Regions from separate parts of the Comamonas sp. GB3 AK4-5 genome, predicted to be linked through region 2. Evidence: riboswitches for the same ligand, from Rfam matches in the RefSeq annotation. Region 2 holds a riboswitch; the other holds the start of a gene.
The links. Region 2 has a riboswitch for glycine ahead of gcvT (glycine cleavage system aminomethyltransferase GcvT). Riboswitches for the same ligand answer to the same signal wherever they lie in the genome.
Positions count from the first base shown of each region.

Region 1: linked by a shared signal. The riboswitch ahead of ACA027_RS08910 (trimeric intracellular cation channel family protein) and the one ahead of gcvT (glycine cleavage system aminomethyltransferase GcvT) in region 2 are both predicted to bind glycine.

Region 1 covers NZ_CP166730.1:1,992,834-1,996,236, forward strand. Annotated here, with positions in the region: gene mnmC (FAD-dependent 5-carboxymethylaminomethyl-2-thiouridine(34) oxidoreductase MnmC) at 1-565, opposite strand, end outside; gene ACA027_RS08910 (trimeric intracellular cation channel family protein) at 761-1,426, opposite strand; glycine riboswitch at 1,602-1,696, opposite strand; gene ACA027_RS08915 (oxidative damage protection protein) at 1,844-2,116, opposite strand; gene ACA027_RS08920 (sulfate ABC transporter substrate-binding protein) at 2,265-3,290, shown strand; gene ACA027_RS08925 (hypothetical protein) at 3,340-3,403, shown strand, end outside.
Region 2 covers NZ_CP166730.1:2,904,925-2,908,327, forward strand. Annotated here, with positions in the region: gene ACA027_RS13075 (fatty acid--CoA ligase) at 1-1,615, opposite strand, end outside; glycine riboswitch at 1,752-1,849, shown strand; glycine riboswitch at 1,870-1,983, shown strand; gene gcvT (glycine cleavage system aminomethyltransferase GcvT) at 2,037-3,167, shown strand; gene gcvH (glycine cleavage system protein GcvH) at 3,352-3,403, shown strand, end outside.

The sequences.
Region 1 (3,403 bases), 910 kb from region 2:
CCGCCAGCCGCGTGCCGCGCCGGCAATGGCGGGTCAGGGCCTTGAGGGTGTGAACGTCCCAGGTACTGGGGAGGGTGTCCGGGCCCGGGCTGGGCGGTGCAGCCTGCAGATACATGCTGTCGGCCACCGTGGTCTGCTGGCGCAGCATGGCCTGGGTGTCGCCCACCCACAGCGTCAGCTGTACCTGCCCGTTCTCAAAGCTGAGACGGTGCACACCGGGCAGCAGACCGTGAAAGCGCGCTGCCAGCTGCTCGGCCAGCGGGCGCAGTTGCGGATCGCTCGGTGCGGCACGCAGCAGGTCGGCAGCGCTGACGGGAAAAGTCTCTGTCGCGGTGAAATGCAGTAGGCGCGGGCGTTGCGGGTCGGCCCGCCATGCGGCCCAGGTGGCCAGAAAGTTCAGGCCATCACCAAAACCGGTTTCCAGTACTCGCCACTGGGCCTGCCCCGCCCAGGCTGCTGGCAGACCGCAGCCAGCCAGAAACGCCTCGCGCGTTTGCTGCAGACAGACACGATCGGTGCCGTTATAGGGCGTGCCATCAGGCAGCTGGCTCATCGGTTCGGACATGGAAAAAAACCTGTATCAGTGTTTGGGGGCGGGCCCCTCACCCCCACCCTCTCCCCAAAGGGGCGAGGGAGTAAACCCAAAGGCGCAGCGCACAAAACTGGCGGGCTTCAAACCAAGGCTGCCGCGCAAGGGCCGCCCCGCCGCGCTGGCAGCGTCCCCCTGGGGGAAGGCGCCGAAGGCGACTCAGGGGGGAGCTTATTCCCAGCGCTGCTGGTAAGAAAACATGGGCAGGCGCCAGTGAAAGCGGATGGCGGCCAGCCGGAACATCAACCCGCCGACAAAGCACACCAGGGTGCTGATATTGGAGTTGACCTCCAGCGCGCGCAGGCCCAGGAACAGGAGGCACACGGTGAGGGAGACGCTGGCATACAGCTCGCGGCGGAACACCACCGGCACCTGGTTGCACAGCACGTCACGCACAATGCCGCCGCTGATGCCGGTGATCATACCGGCCATGATGACCACCACCGTGGGGTAGCCCAGCTCCAGTGCCACATTGCAGCCTATGAGCGAGAAGGCAATCAGGCCCATGGCGTCCAGCAGCAGGAACACCTGTTTGAGGCGGATCATGTGGCGTGCCACCACCGTGGTCAGCAGGCCGGCGGAGATCACCAGATAGACATATTCGGGGTGCTGGGTCCAGCCGATCGGGTAATGGCCCAGCACCATATCGCGTATGGTGCCGCCGCCCAGGGCGGTGACAAAGGCGATGACGACCACGCCAAAAATGTCCATATTGCGCCGGCCCGCGGCCAGGGCGCCCGACATGGCTTCGGCCGTGATGGCAATCAGATAGATCACCAGCATGACGGTGATGTTGGACAGCTGGAACGACTCCAGCAGCGAAATGGAAGGCAGCATGGCTGAGGCCCATCAATAAAAAACCAGGCCCGGAACCTTGTCCGCTGCCTGGTGCGCCTCTCCCGCTGTCCTTTGTACCTGAGAGTTGCGTGCCCCAGCCCTGGTGCTGCGGCACTTGCCCCTTCGGTGAGCCCTGTGCATGCATGGGCACGCGGGGCTGCTCTCCAGTTGGCGAATGTTTTCTGCGGTACTTCGGCCTGAGCGATTATGGGAGTTTGCGCCTTCGGCGGAGGCAGCCATGGGGCCGCCTCGCTCTCCCGCAGAGAATCTGGAATTCTAGGTGGTTTTGCTGCGCTGCAAAACTTTCCATACAACAAAGCCCCAGGGCGTTGGCGCAGGGGCTTTGTGTGGGGTCAGCCGCAAGTGCTGCCTGGGATGGCGCGCCGGGCGAAACCCTTTCTTCAGCGCTTCATGGCATTACGCGCTGGGCGGGACGTAGCCTGCTGCGGCGTCTGCGCCGCTGCCAAAGAAATGGTTTTCCATCTGGCGGGCCAGGTATTGGCGGGCGCGGGCGTCGGCCAGGTTCAGGCGGTTTTCGTTGACCAGCATGGTCTGGTGCTTGAGCCAGTCGGCCCAGGCTTGCTTGCTCACGCCTTCATAGATGCGCTTGCCCAGTTCGCCGGGATAGGGGGGGAAGTCCAGACCTTCCGCGTCTTGGCCGAGCTTGATGCAGTGAACGGTACGTGCCATGGGGAATCCTTATGGGGAAATTCTTCGGATGTTTGAGTAATAACAAACTGAAATCTTATTGGTTTCAGTTTTGAGGATGGGGTTTCAGAATGCGCAGCAACGGGATTCAGAACCGTTTGCCACGCAACCAGAACCACCGAGACCCTCAATGACCAATCGCCGCCACTTTATCAAGTTTCCCCTGCTGGCCAGCCTGTTGGCCGGCTTGACCCTCGGCGCTCTGCCGGCACTGGCGCAGCAGCCGGTGACGCTGCTCAACGTCTCCTACGACCCCACGCGTGAGCTGTATGTGGAATACAACCAGGCCTTTGCCAAATACTGGAAGGCCAAGACCGGTCAGGACGTGAGCATCAAGCAGTCGCATGGCGGCTCGGGCAAGCAGGCGCGCTCCATCATCGACGGCATCGACGCCGATGTGGCCACGCTGGCCTTGGCGGGCGATGTGGATGCCCTGGTCAAGAACGGCAACCACCTGGCCGCCGACTGGCAAACCAAGCTGCCGCACAACAGCGCGCCCTACACCTCGACCATTGTGTTTCTGGTGAAAAAGGGCAACCCCAAGGGGCTCAAGGACTGGGACGACCTGATCAAGCCCGGCGTGCAGGTCATCACCCCCAACCCCAAGACCAGCGGCGGCGCGCGCTGGAACTATCTGGCGGCCTGGGAGTTTGCCAAGCGCAAATACGGCGGTGAGGCCCAGGCCAAGGATTTTGTGAAGAAGCTCTACCAGAACGTGCCCGTGCTGGACACCGGCGCGCGTGGCTCGACGATTACCTTTGTGCAGCGCGGCGTGGGCGATGTGCTGCTGGCCTGGGAGAACGAAGCCTTTTTGGCGCTGAAGGAATTCGGCCCCGAGAAGTTCCAGATCGTGGCGCCTTCGCTGTCCATCCTGGCCGAGCCCACGGTGGCCGTGGTCGACAAGGTGGTCAACAAAAAGGGCACACGCGCCGTGGCCGAGGAATACCTGAAGTATCTGTACTCGCCCGAGGGCCAGCGCATTGCCGGCAAAAACTTCTACCGCCCCACCGACGCCAAGGTGGCGGCCGAATTTGCCAGCCAGTTTCCCAAGCTGGAGCTGGTGACCATAGACAAGGCCTTCGGCGGCTGGACCAAGGCTGACAAGGACCACTTTGCCGACGGCGGCAGCTTCGACCAGATCTATACCAAGAAGTGAGCATGCGGCGGGCCCATCCGGCCTGCTGCTATTTGAAAAGGAGCTAACCATGCGCACACAGACTGCACCCAAGCCCGTTTTGACCCGCAAGCGTATGCCCGCCATGGTCACGC
Region 2 (3,403 bases):
ACGCCACGCACAGATCGGGTTGGCACAGCAAATGCTTCTGGATTTTTCCGCTGGTGGTCTTGGGCAGCTCCTGCACAAAGTGGTAGGCGCGTGGGCGCTTGTAGCCGGCCAGGCGATCGCCGTGAACCAGAAAGCCATCGAGCTGTTCGGCGGTGAGCGCCGCACCGGGCTTGGCCACCACATAGGCGGCCACCACCTGGCCCCAACGTGCGTCTTTCTCGCCCACCACCGCCGCTTCGAATACATCGGGGTGTTCGATCAAGGCGTCTTCCACCTCGCGCGGGTAGACGTTCTCGGCGCCGGAATTGATCATGTAGTCGATGCGGTCGCGTATCCACAGATAGCCGTCGCCATCGATATGACCCAGATCGCCCGTGTGGTACCAGCCATGGGCCAGGGCCTTGGCATTGGCCTCCGGGCGGTTCAGATAGCCAGCCATCATGCAGGGGCCTCGCACCAGGATTTCACCCACCTCGCCCACGGCGCAGGGCTCCAATGGGTCGCTGGGCGCACCGTCCTCACGCACGCGGGCCACCAGCAGGTCATGGTTCAACGAGGGCAGCCCGGCCGAGCCGGCGTGGCTCAGCTGTTCATGCGGGTACAGCACCGACATGCAAGGCCCCATCTCCGTGGTGCCAAAGACCTGCACCAGGCCCGAGCCCACCTGGCGCGTCCATTCGCGGATCAGGTGCGGGGCCATGGAGGCACCGCCGTATTCCACCAGCCGCAGCGATGTCAGCTGGCGCTGGGCCAGCGCGGGCTCGTTGAGCAGCATGGTGACCATGGTGGGCGCGGCAAAGAAAAACGTGACCTTTTCCTGCTCGATCAGGCGCAGGGCATCGGCCGCATCAAAGCGGCGCTGCAGCACCTGGGTGGCGCCCACCTGCAGCCGTGGCAAAAAGCTGGTGTGCAGCTCGGCCGTGTGATTGAGCGGCGCCAGGGACAGGCCCACATCCTCGCGGCGGAACTGCATCACCTGGTGCATCATGGCGTTGTGCGCCAGCTTGCTGCGGTGGGTGTGCAGCACGCCCTTGGGCCGGCCGGTGGTGCCGCTGGTGTACATCAGAATGCAGGGCTCATCCTCGCCCACCTGCACAGCGACCGGCGTCGCGGGCTGCGGGGCTGCCAACGCATCCAGGCGGGCCGTGGCAAAGCCGGGCGCCATATCCGGGTCGGCATAAATCCAGTGCGGCAGCTGCGGCAGCAGATCCCGGGCTTTTTCCACCACGGCCGCGCCCTCTTGCTCAAACACCAGGGCCTTGGCGCCACCGTCTTGCAAGATAAAGGCCAGCTCCTGGGCCGCCAGCCGATAGTTGATGGGATTGAAGATGGCGCCCAGCCGCGCCGCAGCCAGCAGGGTGAAGACAAAGGCCGGCGTGTTGTACAAAAACGCGGCCACCACATCGCCCCGGCCAATGCCCAGCTGCTGCAGGCCATGGGCATGGCGGTTGACTTCGGCGTCGAGCTGGGCATAGCTCCAGGCCCGGCGGCCCTGGGCATCCGAGACCACGATGGCCTCTTTGTGCGGCAGATAGCGCGCCGGCCAGGCCAGCGTATTGCCCAGTGTCAATGCACTGCGTTGGACCTGGCCTTGAGAAATTTTTTGTGTATTCACCAACTTCGTCTCCCTGAACTCTTCGAAATTGGTATCCGAGTATAGGGAGCGTTTCAGAGCGTTTGCATCTATGCATATGCCGACCGCCCCCCGCAAACACCCGGTAGGCGGCCGGCCAGCGCCCGGATATACTGCGCCGGATTCGTCAGGAGAGCGCACCCGGCCGCAGGCCCAGCTGGTGCCGCCGAAGGCGCAGGGGCAACCCCAAACGCTCAGGCAAAAGGACTGACAGCCGCCCGCCGCATTGCCTGCGGGCGTACCTTGTTGGAGAGAGACGCGGGTGGTGGCACCCCGTCCACCGAAGGAGCAACCCCAAGGCCCAGAGGCTGCGGGCGAATCTCTCAGGTAAAGCGGACAGCAGGGCCAGGCGCTGGTGGCAGAGCCACCGGCATTCCCATTGGCTTTGCATTCCACCTCCTTCATGACCGCTGCCACCACCGACTTGCTGACCACGCCGCTGCATGCCCTGCACCTTGAAAAGGGCGCGCGCATGGTGCCCTTTGCCGGTTATTCCATGCCGGTGCAATACCCCGCCGGCCTGATGGCCGAGCACAAACACACGCGCGAGGCGGCCGGCCTGTTCGATGTCTCCCACATGGGCCAGTTGCGCCTGGTGGGGCCGGACGCCGCCGCCGCACTGGAAGCCCTGATGCCCGTGGACGTGCAAGGCCTGGGCCTGCACAAGCAGCGCTATGGCCTGCTGCTCAACGAGGCCGGCGGCATTCTGGATGACCTGATGTTCGTCAACCGCGGCGAGGATCTGTTCCTCATCGTCAACGGCGCCTGCAAGCAGGCCGACATCGCCCATATCCAGCAGCACATAGGCCAGCGCTGCCAGGTCATCCCCATGCCCGAACAGGCCTTGCTGGCCCTGCAAGGCCCGCAGGCCGCGGCCGTGCTGCGCCGGGTGGCGCCTGCTGCGCTGGAGCTGGTGTTCATGACCGGCAAGGCCGTAGAGATTGCGGGCATCCCCTGCTACATCACCCGCAGCGGCTACACCGGCGAAGACGGTTTTGAAATCTCCGTGCCCGGCCAACAGGCCGAGTCCCTGGCCCGCTTGCTGCTGGCCCAGCCCGAGGTGGCGCCCATAGGCCTGGGCGCGCGCAACTCGCTGCGCCTGGAGGCCGGTCTGTGCCTGTATGGCAACGATATGGACACCGCAACCACGCCGGTGGAGGCCGCGCTAACCTGGGCCATTCAGAAAGTGCGCCGCAGCGGCGGTGCACGTGCCGGCGGTTTTCTGGGTGCCGATGCGGTGCTGGGCCAGCTCGATCACCCCAGCACCCTCACCCGCCGCCGCGTGGGCCTGATCGCCACCGAGCGCGTGCCTGTGCGCGAGCCGGCCGTGCTGGAAAACCTGGACGGCCAGCAGGTGGGCATCATCACCAGCGGCCTGCTCAGCCCCACACTGAACCAGCCCATTGCCCTGGGCTATGTGCAGCCCGACTATGCCGATGCCGACACCGAGCTGTTTGCCATGGTGCGCGGCAAGCCCGTGCCCATGAAGGTGGCGGCCACGCCATTTGTGCCTACCCGTTATCACCGCGGCTAACGCCCAAAGTACCCCAAAAAACCATAGCTGCCCATGCAGATGTGCTGCGCAACTGGCATAAAAACCTGCCGCAAAGCCTTGCTGCATGCGCTGCTGCCGCTACAGTCGCGTTCGACCTGTTCCCCCGCCCGCATGGTTGATGCGGTCGGTTTATGAGATTGCCAACTTCCCAACGGAGCCTGCCATGAGCATCAAGTTTTCCAAAGAGCATGAGTGGATCAACACCGCCGACACCA